Regions from separate parts of the Vibrio spartinae genome, predicted to be linked through region 3. Evidence: predicted binding sites of a transcription regulator. Region 3 holds the regulator's gene; each other region holds the start of a gene.

Region 1 (4,540 bases), 650 kb from region 3:
ACAGCCAGTTACTCGAACAACAGTTCAATCACCGCCGAATGAAAGAAATTTCGCGGAGAAAAGCACTCGAAGATGCTCAAGCCCCCGATACCACAATTTCTCCGGTCCGTTTCAATAATGCTCAAGCCGATGCTGCTCAATTCACGCTGCCTCAGATCATATCCAGCGTGATTGTAGCCGTACTGATGCTAGCATTGACTTTACTGGGAGTTGTCTATATTCGACTCAAAAAACAGCTCAGAACAGCGGAATCAACTCGCCCTGAGGTTCAACTACCACCGTCAGAGCCGTTACAGGTTCAGTCTGGTACCACTATACAACAGCAAAAAATCAAGCAGCAGGAACAAACGATTCGCAAACAAAAACAACAAATGACCATGCTGTTTCAAGAGATGAAGCGCTTACAACAAACGCCACCCAAACAGCCCCCAGCTCGCCCGAATAGCCTCGATTTAGCATGTGCTTTATTTGGCTTCTCAGTCACAGAAATACCAGATGTCAAACAGATCAAACTGCGTTATAAACAGCTGAGTAAGATTTATCACCCGGATATGAAAGGCAGTGATGAAGAGATGAAACGGTTAAATCAAGCATTAAAATCACTATTAGCACATCAGCAAAGCACCTCCGCGCAATAAAACAATAGCGCAATAAAACAATAGCGCAATAAAACAATAACACCCGAAACCATGACTGTGCAGTAGTCGTTGTCTGCATCAGTCAAACCGCTTATCACGACAATACAACAACGCGATATGCCTTTTTACGATAAGTCACTCGCTCAAAACTCAAAGCCGAATCCCCACCATTACTCAGCAGTGAAACACCAGTTCCCTTGCTCAGTCCCGCGCCTGTCTGTCACCACCGCTGACAGACAGGCGTGTCCGATTGGATTTTCTCGATTCCAGTTCGCATTCACGAACAGGAAATATTCAGTAATGAGATCTTGATAACAGAAAAGTACGAATTTACACCAATTCCTACTTGATCAGTCATTCAATATAAAATACTGTATATATATACAGCATGTATAAGGAATCAGTATTATGCGTTTGTTGAATGATTTGATGTACTCATCCGGATTGCACCACTATACCGGTCACCACTCGCCCCAAAATGCGACCCGATATGACGCAATGGCAAGCTATCTGTATGATCGTTTAGCACAGCTCTCTCAACTGCCACAGTGGATTCTGGTCACATCGGAATCCTACCGGCCGGATCTACGCTCACTCGATTCACACAAGATTCCGGGTCATCAAGTTGTGCAACTGAAAGCCTCAAAGACGATGGATGAGTATCATGTGATTCGTAAAGCCATCCTATCAGGCAATGCCTGCGCCATCGTGGCTTCACAACGACTCACCGAACAGGCGCGGAAACAGCTCATACAGTTGGGTCAACAATACCACTGTGAGATTTTCTTTGTGGCGGATCCAAACCGCCACTACCATTGATTCCAGCGACTCATTCCGGCAACCAAAACGCTCAACATCACCACTGAACACTGCAATCACCATTTCATCCCCTCTACACAGGGGATTTTTTTTAGATCAGTGATTGGTTGAAAATACCCCCCTTGAAGCAAACGTTTGCTTTTTCTCTGGCAGTGAAAAATAGTTCTGGTATGATGCGCTCAGAAATCGGATATCCCGTAATGTTTGTCACTCTGTGTCTGGTCAACGGGTATCTGTCAGTTGAACCGATTACTTTTTAGATAGGAATGTCTGAATGAGCCTCGCCGATCAAATTCTCGCCGTCAATGACGACCTCCCCATTCGCACCAGCAAACCCGTTCATAGTGGAAAAGTTCGTTCCGTTTACTGGTTAACTGAAGAAGACAGCCGTCGCCTGATTCAACAAAAAGGCTACAACGTCGCAGCAGATGCCCCGCTGGCAATTATGGTCATCAGTGACCGTATCTCTGCTTTTGACTGTATCTGGCACGCTGAAGGTGGTATCGCCGGAGTACCGGGAAAAGGCGCTGCTCTCAACGCAATTTCCAATCACTGGTTCAAACTATTTCGCCAGCACGGTCTGGCAGACAGCCATATTCTTGATATCCCCCACCCGTTTGTCTGGATTGTTCAGCAAGCCACACCGATTAAAATTGAAGCCATCTGCCGCAGCTATATCACGGGTTCAATGTGGCGGGCCTACGAGAAAGGTGAGCGAGAATTCTGCGGTATTCAGCTTCCCGAAGGGTTAGGAAAAGATAAGCAACTGCCTGAATTGCTGTTCACACCATCAACGAAAGGCATTCTCAAAGGAATTCCCGGTGTTCCAGAGGCCGATGATGTCAACATCAGCCGACAAGATATCGCAGCAAATTACGCCGCATTTAACTTCCGTCAGCCAGAAGATATCAGTTTATATGAGAAGTTACTGAAAGAAGGCTTTGATGTGATCAGCCAGACGCTCGCTGATATTGACCAGATCTTCGTCGACACCAAATTTGAATTTGGTTATGTCACCGATGCTCAGGGGCAAGATAAACTCATTTATATGGATGAAGTTGGTACACCGGATTCATCCAGAATCTGGGATGCTCAGCAATATGCTGCCGGCCATATCGTTGAAAATTCAAAAGAAGGCTTCCGTCAGTTTTTGCTGAACTACTTCCCAGACCCAGACATTCTGCTGAACAAAACACGCATGCCTGAGCGAGAAGCGCTCGCCAGAGACAATGCTTTACCCTTGAAAGCATTACAGGACATTTCCGAAACTTATACGGGGATTGCCGAAAAGATTACGGGTCAGCCCATCCATCTGAGTAACAATCCAAAACAAGAAATTATTGAGATACTTGACCGGGAATATGGCCTCATTCAGCCTGCATAATGCTTCAATAGCAGAACCGCTATGGATTACATCAATCCGTTGATCGATATCATCCGCTCATCACAACACTGACGATGAGCGGATTCAAACAACGGTAATCTCACTTCGATTCACCACTCAATCAACAGTTCATCAACCTCAACCCGCTGTGTCGTATGACACCCCAGCGTTTCAATCTCATGCAACTGTTGTGCATCCAAGGCATAAGGCATCATCACTTGTAACGCCTCAATTCCTTCTGATCTTGCCAACTTTGACAAGATCATCAGATTTTCCTGATCACTACGTCCCAGAGACAGATTTTGCAATGCTTTCTTCCACAAACGTTCATCCGGGGCTAATGCCTGACGGGTCGTTTGTGATGATTCATCATGTGCAACGCGCTCTGTATGAAAGAAGGCTTCAAACAGTGTCCAATGTTTATGACATGCAACATCTAAGAATGCGGTGTAATCAAATACACCTCGGACTCGGGTCGGTTGAATCATTTCGCCCCCCACGAAAGTGACAGCACCATAGACACACTATGATCCGCCAATCCGTTTATAGCAATAGAATATAAAAAAACGGTATTTTATGGCCGAAAACATATATAAAAACGCTCTATCAGATGCATATAAATAACAACTATTGAACAAATATTTAGCTTGGTGAGATGAATGATTCATATTTTGTTTAACAAATAAACTTATATTTATTCACTAAAATGCAAATATTGGTAAACCATATTCAAAAAAAACCGCCAATTAACCTACGAGAATGAGGGAAACTTCAAATTGCCTCTATTTACAACCGACAGGAGTACCCGTAAAATTTGTCCCGTTTCCCTTCATCATCCTACAAAATATAGGCATACAATGAACAACGACAAACGCCCTTTATATATTTCCCACGCGGGCTCTATGCTCCTCAGTACACCACTGCTCAACAAAGGTGCCGCTTTTACAGCAGAAGAAAGAAGCTCATTTAACCTTGGTGGTCTGCTCCCTGAAGCAACAGAAACCATTCAGGAACAAGTTGTCCGTGCGTACCAACAATATTGCAATTTCGACAATGATATGGATAAGCATATCTATCTTCGCAATATACAAGATACCAATGAGACGCTCTTCTACCGACTGGTGCAAAATCACATCACTGAGATGATGCCTGTCATCTACACACCGACCGTTGGTGCTGCATGTGAAAACTTCTCTAATATCTATCGCCGTGGTCGTGGATTATTTATTTCATATCCGAACCGCAATAAAATTGATGATATCTTGAATAATGCCTCTAACCATCACGTCAAAGTCATCGTAGTCACCGATGGTGAGCGTATTCTTGGTCTGGGTGACCAAGGTATCGGTGGGATGGGTATTCCAATCGGAAAACTTGCCCTGTATACCGCCTGTGGGGGGATCAGCCCGGCTTATACACTCCCGGTTGTTTTGGATGTTGGGACCAATAACCCACAACGTTTAGCCGACCCAATGTATATGGGCTGGCGTCATCCGCGGATTACCGGTGCAGAATACGATGCATTTGTTGAAGAGTTTATCCAAGCGATTCAACGCCGCTGGCCTGATGCTTTGGTTCAGTTTGAAGACTTTGCTCAGAAAAATGCCATGCCACTGCTTGAGCGTTACAAAGACCGGATTTGCTGCTTTAACGATGATATTCAGGGAACAGCCGCTATCACGGTCGGCTCTTTACTGGC
Region 2 (4,540 bases), 490 kb from region 3:
AAAAAATTGCCACAGTACAAGGGCGTCTGGAAGGTGACAGAAATGTGGTGCGTTTCCAGCAAACCAATCTGGGTCATTTAATCGCCATGGCACATCAGGATAAAGTCAACGCTGACTTTGCTGTGATGAACTCCGGTGGGGTTCGGGATTCCATTGAATCCGGGGATGTCACTTATAAAGATGTGCTGAAAGTACAACCTTTTGCCAATATTATCACCTATGTCGATATGTCTGGTGCCGAAGTGATCGACTATCTGAATCAGGTTGCGACCAAACCCGTTGATTCGGGGGCCTATGCGCAGTTTGCCGGTCTTTCCATGACGGTCAGTGCTGCTGGTGTGTCTGATGTGAAAATTGGTGGTGCGCCGATCCAGATGACACAAACCTATCGGTTTACTATTCCAAGCTTTAATGCTGCTGGTGGCGATGGGTATCCAAAACTGACGGAGCATGTCGGCTATGTGAATACCGGATTTGTCGATGCTGATGTTTTAAAAGAGTATTTACAGACCCATAGTCCTGTTGATGCTTCGTTATATCAGCCGCAAGGTGAGATCACCTATCAATAAAAAGTGTTTGACTCGGATTCCCGAGTGATTTTTACTTGAGGCGGCAAAATTGCCGCCTTTTCCATTTCTGAAGGCGGCACATTGCTTGATTGATAAAAAGGACTGACGTATGACTCCTGCAATTCGTTTGGCAAAGAAAAAGAAAATTTCTCATATAATCCATCAGTATGAACATGATCCGAATCATACCAGTTTCGGGCTGGAAGCGGCTGAAGTGCTCGGGCAGGATCCGAAGCAGGTATTTAAGACATTGCTGTTCGCTCTGAACGGAGAACCTAAAGCGTTGGCTGTCGCGATTATTCCGGTTGAGCAAAAGCTGAATTTAAAACTGGCGGCAAAAGCGGCTGGTGTAAAAAAAGCGGAAATGGCAAATCCTGACATTGCACAGAAAATAACGGGGTATGTGGTTGGTGGCATCAGCCCACTCGGTCAGAAGAAAATGTTGCCGACATTTATTCACACCAGTGCTGAGAACCAAGAAACGATTTGCGTCAGTGCGGGTAGGAGAGGGCTGGAAATTGAATTAGCCCCTCGGGATCTGGCGGATCTGACCCGCGCAAAATTTTTACCACTGTGTTTAGAGAATGGATCGTGTTTAGAGAGTGAATCTACAGGGTTGGAACATCAATAAACCACCAACATTTTCAAAGCGGATAAAAAATCCCGGGCGTTAACGCTCCCGGGATTTTTCATGGGAGATGCGGTGTATTAGTCTTCCATCTGCGCATTGTCAACGACATGGTTTTCGCCCAAGTCATTTGGCAAGATTAGATTTAATAAGATAGCAACGACACCACAGAGACTGATCCCCTGCAAGCTGAACTCACCAATACCGAAGGCCATACCGCCAATACCAAATACCAAGGTCACCGAGACAATCACCAGATTTCTTGATCGGTGCAGATCAACATGATTCTTGATCAGGGTATTCAAACCGACCGAAGCAATGGAGCCGAATAACAAAATCATAATACCGCCCATCACTGGTACGGGGATGGTTTGGAGTAAAGCGCCGAGTTTGCCGACCAGCGCTAAAATAATGGCAGTCACGGCCGCCCAAGTCATAATCACGGGATTGAACGCTTTGGTGAGCATGACTGCACCAGTGACTTCACTGTAGGTTGTATTGGGTGGTGCTCCAACCATTGCTGCTGCGATGGTTGCAATGCCGTCACCGGCAATAGTGCGGTGCAGACCCGGTTTTTTCAGGTAATTTTTGCCGGTGACATTGGAGATAGAAAGAATATCCCCCACATGTTCGACGGCCGGTGCAATGGCAACCGGAATCATAAACAGAATGGCATTAATATTAAATTCAGGCATGGTGAAGTGGGGGAGTGAGAACCAAGCCGCATTCTCAACCGCTTCAAAACTGACCACATCAAAAATCAGGCTCAGTGTATAACCGGCAATAATGCCACCGAAAATCGGGAGCAGTTTAAACATGCCGCGGGCAAAGACACTGATGAGAATTGTTGTAAACAACGAAACACATGAAATCCAGAGGGCCACCTGTCCATCAATTAATTGAATGGAACCATCCCCAGTTTTTCCCAGTGCCATATTGACGGCTGTTGGGGCAAGCCCGAGTCCAATCACCATAATGATTGGGCCAATGACAACGGGTGGCAGAAGTTTATGGATAAAATCTGCGCCATTGACTCGGATTAATCCGCCTAGCAAAACATAGACGATTCCGGCAGCAACTAGGCCACCCATTGTGGCAGGTATGCCCCAAGCTTGAACGCCGTAGAGGATTGGTGCAATGAAAGCGAAAGAAGAAGCGAGGAAGATAGGGACGGAGCGACGGGTGATAAGTTGAAAAAGAAGGGTTCCGATACCGGCGCCAAAGAGAGCGACGTTTGGATCGAGTCCCGTGAGTAGCGGAACCAGAACCAGCGCGCCGAATGCAACAAAGAGCATCTGCACGCCTAATATGGCATTTTTCATGTTTTTTCCCTGATTAAGACAAATTTTGAGGATTCTATCACTTATTGAAACGTTTGCCATGCTTCAAGGATGCTATTTTTTGCCAGGGGGGAGCAGGAATATTTGTCATTGTGGCAGGGTTTTCTTGCCGGGAAACCAATAGTTGCTTATGATCGGGACACGATTGTTGATGTATTTTGGATTACTATGCGAAATTTCGCTTGTCTGATTTTGTTATGCCTGACTTTTTCCGGTTATGCGGCAACTCAGGTCAATATTTATCGTTCGGAAGTCACGCTTGATCAAGAGCAAGATGAATCCCAGGCTCGAATTCAGGGCATGGAAAATGTGATTATTCGGGCGACCGGGGAGCAAGACGCTGTAAATAACCCAGTGGTTAAGAAAGCGCTGTCTCGAAATCGTCTTTATTTGTCTCAGATTAGCTATGGTCAGAAAGATGATCAAAAGATAGTCAAAATGCAGTTTAGTGCCAAGCAGATACGGACATTGCTGACTCAGGCACAACTCCCTTTCTGGCCGGTAAAACGAGCCACTATTCTCGTCTGGTATGTTGAAGATCAAAACTTTCAGCGTAATATCGCATGGGAAAACGTTGCGAATGCGAATGTTCAGCAATTGAAACAACTGGCTGAAAAACGGGGGTTGCCTCTTATCGTCCCTGTCGGTGATTTTGACGATATTACCAGTATTGAAGCATCGGATATCTGGGGTGAGTTTCTTCAGCCTATTCGTGATGCGAGTGAGCGTTATCATCCGGATGCAATTTTGATTATTCGGGCTCAGTCAGACACGCTGAACTGGAAGCTCTACGATCAAACACCAGAAAAACTGTTAGATATTTCGGTGCCACCAATGAGCGGGCGTTTAAATGGTAACGATGAACTCGCACAGTTGATTCATCAATTAACGCAATATTATGCCAAGAAAAATCGGGTGGTGGTTGCTGGGCAATCGTCCCATTCGATGATTCTTAATGTGAAACATTTAAGCCGGGCCGTTCATTTTTTCAAACTGGAACAAGCGCTCAACCAGCTCAGCTCTGTAGCGAGTGTCGATGTCATCCAAATTCAAGGGGATGAGGTAACATTCCGGGTTCATCTGTTAACCACTCAGGAAGAATTTGAACAAGAGCTTGCTTCACTCAATTTGATTGAACAACTGCCTAAGCCCGATGGCGAGATGGGATTCGATGAACAACCCGCTACGCCTTCTCAAGCGGAGCAACACTCTTTATCTGAAGAGACAGCCGTTAACGGAACAGTGACTGACCAAGCGCTGCCTGAGCAACCATTGTCTGAGAAAAAATTGTCTGAGCAACCACTATCTCAACCATCGCCCGAAGGGGACGCGCTTAAGAATTCGACGGGAAATAAGTCCGTGAATGATGTTGATTCTCAGGTGATGGTCAATCCGCCAGTAAACCTTGGCCGATCTTCATTGCAATATCAGTGGCGTCAGCACCCTGTGACCGAGCAATCAGATGATGATTCTCAGGCAGAGGCTTCAGGAGATACGGTGTCCCAGGGTCAGATGCCTCAAGATACACCGTAACGATATATGTCATTAAAATAGATGTGAAAACAAGGGCTATTCAGGCCCTTATTTTTTTGAACGCGACGGTTTATGTATTTGTTGTGGCAGGATTGAGTCGAATCGATAATGCGGCAAGACGCTGACCAAGTCGTTGCGCCAGTGTTTTTTCTTCTGCGCTCAATTGACCGGATACCGCGGCATGATGGCTGGCACCGTATGGTGTGCCCCCGCTTTGAGTGGTATGTAATGCCGGTTCACTGTAGGGAATGCCGACAATAAGCATCCCATGATGGAGCAAGGGCAATTGCATCGTTTGCAGTGTTGACTCCTGACCACCGTGTAGCGACGACGACGACGTAAAGACACACGCTGGCTTATCTATCAATGCACCACTGATCCAGAGGGGGGTGGTTGCGTCCCAAAAGTGTTTGAGTGGCGCGGCCATATTCCCGAACCAGACCGGACTTCCCATTGCCAAACCATCACAC
Region 3 (4,540 bases):
ATGAATTTATGGACATGTCGATCGTAACCGATCCATAAATCAATGGCCTGTTGCCCCCAACTGATGATTCGGTCAAGTTTGATCTGCAACTGAAACAATGTTTCTTCAATAAACGTCAGTCCGGATTCACCGTAAACACACTCCTGAATATCAAGGATCTGCGTCTGCATTTCATCACCAGCCGTCTGGAGCGTATCTTGTAACTCTTTCAACGTCGATGACGTTTCTGACAAGAGCGACTCACAATTCTGAATCGCATCACGCCAGTCTTTGTTCAACAACTGAGCAATCTGTTCTTTGACCTCTTGTTGCTGCTCATCCATCACCCGCTGGTTGAGATCGATCTGATCAAAAATCTCACCCACGGAATATTTTAAGATGGCATAAACATTCTTTTGCCAGTGAGATTCGGTACCGCCTTTTTCAGCAGCTTCTTTGGCTTTTGCCATTTCATCCGCCACAATCGACAGCTGAATCGACAGTTTCAGTTTGGAAAACTCACGATGGCGCAGATAATAATCAGTGATACCAATCGCCAATGGCGATAATCGATAGATACTCGCCCCATCGGTCACCTCACTGGTAAAACGGCGGATAAGCCGCTGGTGAACCAATTCATTGATCGCATTATTGGCCCGGAAAGCGGATGCTTCACCGGTTTCATCAAATAGCCGAGTCACGATTGCAAATGCATCATGTAATTCCCCTTCACCGAGTTCGTCATCAAATCGATCCCGACTCAATACGGCAATCGCAATCAAAAATGCGAGTCGCTCGGTATCTAGGTTGAGAGACAAGTCATGCTGCCTGACCCATCCAACCAATTCATCGATTGGTTGTACTTCGGCTTGTTGCGCCAATTCGTCTATCATTGTTTCCATCATTTTTACTTTTTTCTGGCCCATACATGAATATAACGGCCCAGAGATAAATAGGGCTCTTGCCGACATAATTGTCTTTCAAGCGCCAGTACATCTTCTTCAGTGTATTCCCCCATATTCTGGCGATTACCAATGTAATCACTGAACGAGCGAATACCACTTTTACCTTCAATACTGAATCCACAAGCTTCTATCCATTGATAAACCACTTCTGGATTCAGGCCTTGTTGCGGCTGCAACTTAAATCGTTTGCGATATGGCATACCATCCAACACATGGGGAATATTCCCGCATATGACATTTTTCAGCACTAATCCGTGATGATTGTAAAACATGATAGATGCAACGCCACCGCTCCGGACCTGAGTCAGTAATTTTTCCAGCGCATCCTTCGGATCAACTAACCACTCCATCACGGCATGAAACATCAAGAAGTCAACCGGATCAGTAAGATGCTGTTGCATATCCTGCACTGCCGCATGGACAAAGCGATACTGCGCAAGCAGACCATTTTTTTCAATATCGGTTTGCGCCAACTGCAACATTTCAGAAGAAAGATCACATAATGTCACCTGATGTCCCTGCTTCGCGAGTCGCTGCGATAGCTGTGCCAGCCCGCCACCGGCATCCAGCACCGAAAGTGGGAGCTGTTCCGGAGGAAATGATGTTAAAATAGTTTGAATATCTTCCCACACGATGGTCTGACGGATCATACCTTTGTCAGAGCCATATATATTTTTTGCAAATTTGTGGGCAATATCGTCGAAATTGCGATCTTCAGTCACAGTAGCTTGAGTTATGATAACGAATCGTGCTGCTATTCTGTCATAGGAATGGCAGGAATAAAGAGGATTATTCGTTTTTAATCTCAATTGCTGTTTTTTCGGACTATTTCTTATATGTTTGAGCTTAAAAAAATCATAGCTGCATTAATGATGCCCCTTCCCGCCTTGCTCATCATCGGTTTTATTGGCCTCATGATGATTATGTTTTCAACAAAAAGGAAAACCGGTTGCCTGATTGTTCTGTTCTCCTACACGTTGCTGTTTCTAGCATCATTTCAACCCGTTTCAGAACGCCTTCTCGCACCATTGGAACGCAAGTATTCAGCCTTTTTACCCGTTGAGGGTAGCATTGACTACATCATGGTTCTCGGCAGCGGTCATGTCGTTGATGACCAACTCCCACCGACATCTCAACTCAGTCGCTCAGCACTGATGCGACTTACCGAAGGGATCCGAATCATGCGGATGTATCCGGGATCTCGCCTGATTCTTTCCGGATATGCGGGTGGTACCCGATTCAGTCATGCCCGAATGCTGGCAAGAGTTGCCTTATCACTCGGTGTAGCAAAATCAGATATCGTGTTACTGGAAAGTGCCAAAGATACTTGGGAAGAAGCCCAGTTAGCCGCAAGTTTTGTCGGACCACGAAAATTAGTGCTCGTCACCTCTGCCAGTCATATGGATCGCGCGTTGCATGAATTTCAATCTGCCGGACTCAATCCGATCCCGGCACCGACCAACTACCTGTCCTATAAAAATATAGTGCAACCGTGGATAAAATATGCGCCTAAGGCGATTTATCTCGAGCAGACAGAAAAATATTGGTATGAAACATTGGGAAGGTTTTGGCACTATTTGAAAAACTGGGTCGCCAATCAGGAAGCGACCGTCGCTGAACCGTTGCAACAAGAGCCATAGCATGATGCTATCTCTTCATGTGAATCAGACTCTCAGTCTGGATTCAGCAGTCGCGTGGGATGAATGCTTCATTTTAATTGCTATTACTGAATCGGCAGTCTAAAATTCGCGATTAAAGCATATTCTATACCAGACAAAAACCGCTAAATTTAGCGGTTTTTGTCCTTATTGCAGTATAACCTCAGAATATTATTTCTGTACGGGTTATCCGATTATACAAATAGATAATATCTTCATAACTAAACATTCAATTGTAATTTGCTCCGAATTGCTGGATCTTCAGCATAAGCGACAGGACAATACCTATGGCTACGATAAAAGACGTTGCCCGCTTGGCGGGAGTTTCAACAACAACAGTTTCACATGTAATTAACAAAACTCGATTTGTGGCAGAAACGACTCAAGAGAAAGTCATGGCAGCCGTGAAGACACTGAACTATGCACCAAGTGCTGTAGCTCGGAGTCTGAAATGCAACTCAACGCGCACAATCGGCATGTTAGTGACCCAGTCTACCAACCCCTTCTTCTCTGAAGTCATTGATGGTGTTGAAAGTTATTGCTACCGACAAGGCTACACGCTCATCTTATGTAATACCGGTGGCTTATATGAAAAGCAACGCGACTACATTCGGATGCTGGCTGAAAAACGGGTCGATGGCATGTTAGTCATCTGTTCTGACCTGACTGCCGAGCTTCTAGAAATGCTAGAAGCCTATAATGATATTCCCAAAGTCATCATGGACTGGGGACCTGAAAGCTCACAAGCCGACAAAATCATCGATAATTCAGAAGAAGGTGGCTACCTTGCAACCAAGTACCTGCTTGATAAAGGTCACCGCGATATTGCTTGTCTGAGTGGACATCTATCAAAGGCAGCTTGTCAGGAACGGATTCAAGGATTCTATAGAGCCATGGCTGAAGCAGGCTTGACCCCAAATGAAAACTGGATACTGGAAGGCAACTTCGAATGTGATACGGCAGTCTTGGCTGCAGACAAAATTATTGCGATGGATGAACAGCCCACTGCCGTTTTTTGCTTCAATGACACGATGGCTTTAGGACTCATGAGTCGCTTACAACAGAGAGGCATCAAGGTTCCTGAAGATATATCGGTGATCGGTTATGACAATATTGAGATCTCTGAATATTTTTCTCCGCCATTGACAACCATCCACCAACCGAAACGTCGGGTCGGGAAAAACGCTTTTGAAATCTTATTGGAACGGATCAAAAGTAAAGAACATGAACGCCGTACGTTTGAAATGCATCCTGAAATTGTGGAACGCAATACCGTTAAAGATTTAAACAAAAAATAACACTAAATTAACACCCCATTGGAAAGTGGTCATTCCTCCAACCACTTTCTTTCTATTGATAACCTTTATTAATTGGACTAGAATCACACATTGTGGAGTGGTTATTCGTATAGTTGCTTCATAATTCCGTACTGGAAAAGTGTCACGCACAGGGCAAACCATCTGAAAAGATGGGACGCAAAGCCTCCGGCCTAAACCATGAAGATGGTAGGTAGCGGGGTTACCGATGGCAAAAATGCATCTCATGTTCGTCAATCATTTGACGTTCTGTTAACATATCTTCTGCATTCTTTTGCTACATTCTCGGACCTGACTTTGGTGGCGTATTCATTTAAAAATACACCGAGACGTAAAGCATGGATAAACCAATTCTTAGAGATTCAATGCGACTTTTTGAACAATTAGGTCGTGTCAAATCACGCTCAATGTTCGGCGGGTTTGGTATTTTCGTAAACGATATAATGTTCGCTCTTGTCGTTCAAGACAAACTACATATACGGGCAGACAGTCACTCACTGGAAACGTTTAAAGCAAAAGGTTTTGAACCTTATGTGTATACAAAACGTGGCTTTCCTGTTGTGACTAAGTATTTTGCACTTCCTGCAGACTATTGGGATGATGTGGACACGATTTTCAATAT
Region 4 (4,540 bases), 1.4 Mb from region 3:
ATTCAAATGTAAGTCAGGCACAACACTGAGCATCTCTAAAGATTAATCTCACGGTGAGGTGAGATTCTCAAGCGATTGTCCTTTCACTGACACTTTTGAATCTATTGCTTGGTTGTGAATCGACTTTATTTGAAAACAATAAACCCGCTTTAAGCGGGTTTATTTTTATCATCAGCATGCAAAGACGACTTATGCGTAAACAGGGAGACGCTTACAAATTTCAAGCACTTTTGCTTTCGTCGCATCAATCACACTTGGATCATTGATGTTATCCAGAACATCACACATCCAGTTTGCCAACTCTTTCGCATCATCGACAGTAAAGCCGCGTCGGGTAATTGCAGGTGTGCCGACACGAATACCAGACGTTACAAATGGACTACGCGGGTCATTTGGCACAGAGTTTTTATTCACTGTCATATTCGCGGCACCGAGCGCTGCATCCGCTTCTTTACCCGTGATATCTTTATCGATTAAATCAACTAAGAACAGGTGGTTTTCGGTACTATTTGAGACGATTTTATAGCCGCGAGCTTGGAACTGAGCAACCATCGCTTTGGCATTTTGAACGACACGTTCCTGATACGCTTTAAATTCTGGTTCCATTGCTTCTTTGAACGCAACGGCTTTTGCCGCAATCACATGCATCAGAGGACCACCCTGACCACCGGGGAATACAGCAGAGTTCAGTTTTTTGTACATGTCCTCACCAGCGCTTGACAGAATCAAACCACCACGAGGACCCGCCAGAGTTTTATGTGTTGTGGTTGTCACAACGTGAGCATGAGGAACCGGCGTTGGATAAGCACCAGCAGCTACCAGACCGGCCACATGAGCCATATCGACAAACAAGTAAGCATCAACTTTATCAGCAATTTCACGCATCCGAGCCCAATCAACAATCTGTGAATAAGCAGAAAAACCACCGATAATCATTTTCGGCTTGTGTTCAACAGCCAGCGATTCCATTTCGTCGTAGTTAATCTGACCACTTTCATCAATGCCATAAGGAATCACATGGTAGTGTTTACCGGAGAAGTTAACCGGAGACCCATGTGTTAAGTGCCCCCCATGAGCCAGACTCATCCCTAAAACCGTATCGCCGGGATTCAATAATGCCATGTATACAGCGCTGTTCGCCTGAGACCCGGAGTGAGGCTGGACGTTTGCATATTCACAGTTAAACAGTTGACATGCACGTTCAATCGCTAATGTTTCAACTTTATCGACATACTCGCAACCACCATAATAGCGCTTACTTGGATAGCCTTCTGCATACTTATTGGTCAGCTGAGAACCCTGAGCTTCCATGACGCGTGGACTGGTGTAATTTTCTGAAGCAATAAGTTCAATGTGCTCTTCCTGACGAAGAGTTTCTTCTTGAATGGCTGCGAAAAGATCCGCATCATAATCAGCGATATTCATATCACGCTTAAGCATCTGTATCTCCTGACTCAGATTGACTGGAAAGTTTAATAAAACGACATTCTGACTTAACGCAAACGTTTTCGTCACTTAATTTGGCGCGTATTCTACCTAAATTGATTTATGTCATAAAGCCCAAATAGACAAATTATCATGCAGTTTTTTCATGATACCGAAAAGTCACACCATGATCGCATCACGCGTGTCAACTTTCAGGTTTACATGATGTAAAGAACCAAAGACATAGGTTTACCTGAATTTACTGCTGCTAGCTACCGAAAGCATCACCTTTTCTTTAGTATTCTCCGCAATTATCCCAATACTTTTGACCCTCAATGGAAAAACACACATTTCAGGAAGATATCATTGCCATGATGACCGGGAGCTTTTTGGTTGCTCAGGGAATTATGTTTCTGCAGGCAGCACATGCCATTACCGGGGGGACTGCCGGATTAGCATTATTATTCAACCAGCTAACGCCCTACTCTTTTGGTGTGCTGTATCTGTTATGCAATGCGCCTTTCTATTTGCTCGCCTGGAAACGGTTTGGTCGCAGGTTTACGCTAAACAGTTTGATTTCCGGACTACTGGTCTCCTTGTTTACCGACCTATTTTCACACTTCATTCGGTTAACAGATGTCAATGTCATTTACTGTGCTATCACAGGAGGACTTTTGATGGGGCTGGGAATGTTGATTCTTTTCCGCCATCGTTCAAGCTTAGGCGGATTCAATGTCTTCTGCTTATTGATTCAGGATAAATTCGGGATTTCTGTGGGAAAAACACAACTATGCATTGATGCATCAATTGTCTGTGCATCCTTATTTTACCTGTCCCCAGCAATAATTGCCGTCTCAATACTCAGCGCGGCTGTACTCAATATTGTGCTGGCGATGAATCATAAACCATCCCGATATTCTGTCACTTACGGTTCATCATAAACAATAAAGTGCGTAGATTTTGCCTTATATATCCTGATGTTGAATAAGAAATAGCACATTTGTCCAAAAAGACATCACTCAGTCATAAATTATTAGAAAAGTCTTTACAGACTGCATAGGTTTGCTATGATGCGCCCCGCACCGAAGAGATGTTTCGGGAATATGTCTTCAATACAAAGTGCACACCCTGGAGGGGTTCCCGAGTGGCCAAAGGGAGCAGACTGTAAATCTGCCGGCTCCGCCTTCGATGGTTCGAATCCGTCCCCCTCCACCATATTCAAAATGTTTGAATCATTGTTGATCTGATTCAGGCATGAACAAAACTCTGGAGGGGTTCCCGAGTGGCCAAAGGGAGCAGACTGTAAATCTGCCGGCTCCGCCTTCGATGGTTCGAATCCGTCCCCCTCCACCATATAGAAAAGCCAGCATATCGCTGGCTTTTTTTCTATCTTTATTCAGGCAATTCACCCACATCGGATTGAATGACTGTGGCGATGCCAGATTCAATACCGACCTCATACTGCGATAAATGCCAGCAAAGAGACACGAACGAATCAATCGCCTCCCCGCTTTATGACATTCAATATGATATCAACTCAATTTTTCTGTCCCGCGTCCGGATAACAAGCCATCACGCCAGATAGGCTGGTACATCTTTGATGCTATCAAGAACCACATCGGCAAGTGATTCCCCATCTTCAGTCACTGGTTTTCCGGTGCGAACCAAAATTGAAGTGCCAACTCCTGCGGCCTGAGCGGCAATCAAGTCTGATGGTTTATCACCAACCATCACCGAATTTGCCATATCGATGTCGAGAAAATCACGCGCCGAGATAAACATACCGGGCTGGGGTTTTCGGCAATCGCAGTCCTGCTTATATTTACCGAGACCATGTTCTGGATGGTGAGGACAATAATAAATCCCATCCAACTCGACCGCGTGATCAATGAAATTCCAATCCATCCACTGAGTCAGGCTCAAAAAGCGATCTTCGCTAAACAAACCTCGCGCGATCCCCGCTTGATTGGTGACGACCACTAAAAGATATCCCATATCCTTCAAGCGTTTTGTTGCCTCAAAAATCCCATCAATGAAGTGGAAATCATGTTCATCATGAACATAATCACTATCAATATTGATCACACCATCGCGATCCAGAAACACTGCTGGTTTAGCCAAAGCTTTACCCCATCCGACTAATTAATGTGGGTTATTATACTCAAACTCACTGCCGGAGATACACCCAAATCCCCTTTGTATCGCGTTTCAGTTTTTTGATTGCTTTTTTCCGCACAAATGACGACAATGGTCCTTTTAGACGTCTAGACGTCGAAAATGATTGACTTCATTATCATGAAGCCATAGCATCCACTACCAAATCGCAGGTGTTGTTCTGGTTGAATACGATATCATCTCTCAACACACCATGCCTTAGCATGCAATTCGTCATCTGAGGCGGAATTCAATTAATAAACTAAAGTACGTCCTAGTCAGGGTTTCTAATGATTGAAATAAATCACGTCAATAAAATGTTCGGTCAAGGCGATAATCAAATACTCGCTCTGAAAGACATTAATCTCCATATCCGGCAAGGGGCTATTTTTGGGGTAATCGGCTCTTCCGGTGCAGGGAAAAGTACGCTGATACGCTGTGTCAATATGCTGGAATCCCCCACAAGTGGTGAAGTCATTGTTGACGGTGTTGACCTGACCAAATTGAGCGCAGCTCAGCTCTGTCAGGCCAGACGCAATATCGGTATGATCTTCCAGCATTTTAATCTGTTATCATCCCGAACTGTATTTGACAATATTGCCCTGCCGCTAGAACTTGCGGGTCATAATCAGCAATATATCCATAATAAAGTGGATAAATTGCTGACACTTGTCGGCCTTGACGACAAGAAACAAGCCTATCCATCCAACCTCAGTGGCGGGCAAAAACAGCGCGTCGCCATTGCGCGCGCATTGGCGAGTGACCCCAAAGTGCTGCTATGTGATGAAGCCACCAGTGCACTGGATCCGGCCACGACCCAATCGATTTTACAACTGCTCAAACAGATTAATCGCCAGTTAGATATCACGATTTTGCTGATTACGCATGAAATGGATGTCGTTAAAAGTATCTGTCACGAAGTCGCAATCATCGGCGACGGTGAGTTGGTTGAAAAAGGCAG

The links. Region 3 encodes PurR, which represses purine synthesis genes. Its sites were predicted from a motif close to TNANGNAAACGTTTNCNTNA; they were not measured.
Region 1: OCU60_RS07760 (phosphoribosylaminoimidazolesuccinocarboxamide synthase) is a predicted target of PurR. The motif match lies at 1,581-1,600, and genes of this name have one in related genera.
Region 2: OCU60_RS12880 (uracil-xanthine permease family protein) is a predicted target of PurR. The motif match lies at 2,561-2,580, and genes of this name have one in related genera.
Region 4: glyA (serine hydroxymethyltransferase) is a predicted target of PurR. The motif match lies at 1,495-1,514, and genes of this name have one in related genera.

Annotation. Positions count from the first base shown of each region.
Region 1 is NZ_AP024907.1:1,749,369-1,753,908, reverse strand. It holds gene OCU60_RS07770 (tetratricopeptide repeat protein) at 1-638, shown strand, start outside; gene OCU60_RS07765 (hypothetical protein) at 1,047-1,457, shown strand; gene OCU60_RS07760 (phosphoribosylaminoimidazolesuccinocarboxamide synthase) at 1,732-2,841, shown strand; gene OCU60_RS07755 (hypothetical protein) at 2,952-3,329, opposite strand; gene OCU60_RS07750 (NAD-dependent malic enzyme) at 3,699-4,540, shown strand, end outside.
Region 2 is NZ_AP024907.1:2,886,359-2,890,898, reverse strand. It holds gene ushA (bifunctional UDP-sugar hydrolase/5'-nucleotidase UshA) at 1-569, shown strand, start outside; gene ybaK (Cys-tRNA(Pro) deacylase) at 679-1,200, shown strand; gene OCU60_RS12880 (uracil-xanthine permease family protein) at 1,278-2,519, opposite strand; gene OCU60_RS12875 (DUF2066 domain-containing protein) at 2,706-4,070, shown strand; gene wrbA (NAD(P)H:quinone oxidoreductase) at 4,141-4,540, opposite strand, start outside.
Region 3 is NZ_AP024907.1:2,400,769-2,405,308, forward strand. It holds gene mukF (chromosome partition protein MukF) at 1-872, opposite strand, end outside; gene cmoM (tRNA uridine 5-oxyacetic acid(34) methyltransferase CmoM) at 887-1,666, opposite strand; gene elyC (envelope biogenesis factor ElyC) at 1,754-2,584, shown strand; gene purR (HTH-type transcriptional repressor PurR) at 2,890-3,900, shown strand; cyclic di-GMP riboswitch class I at 4,043-4,128, shown strand; gene OCU60_RS10490 (TfoX/Sxy family DNA transformation protein) at 4,257-4,540, shown strand, end outside.
Region 4 is NZ_AP024907.1:1,041,592-1,046,131, reverse strand. It holds gene OCU60_RS04890 (hypothetical protein) at 1-46, shown strand, start outside; gene glyA (serine hydroxymethyltransferase) at 190-1,440, opposite strand; gene OCU60_RS04880 (YitT family protein) at 1,761-2,366, shown strand; tRNA gene OCU60_RS04875 (tRNA-Tyr) at 2,556-2,640, shown strand; tRNA gene OCU60_RS04870 (tRNA-Tyr) at 2,694-2,778, shown strand; gene gmhB (D-glycero-beta-D-manno-heptose 1,7-bisphosphate 7-phosphatase) at 2,998-3,546, opposite strand; gene metN (methionine ABC transporter ATP-binding protein MetN) at 3,870-4,540, shown strand, end outside.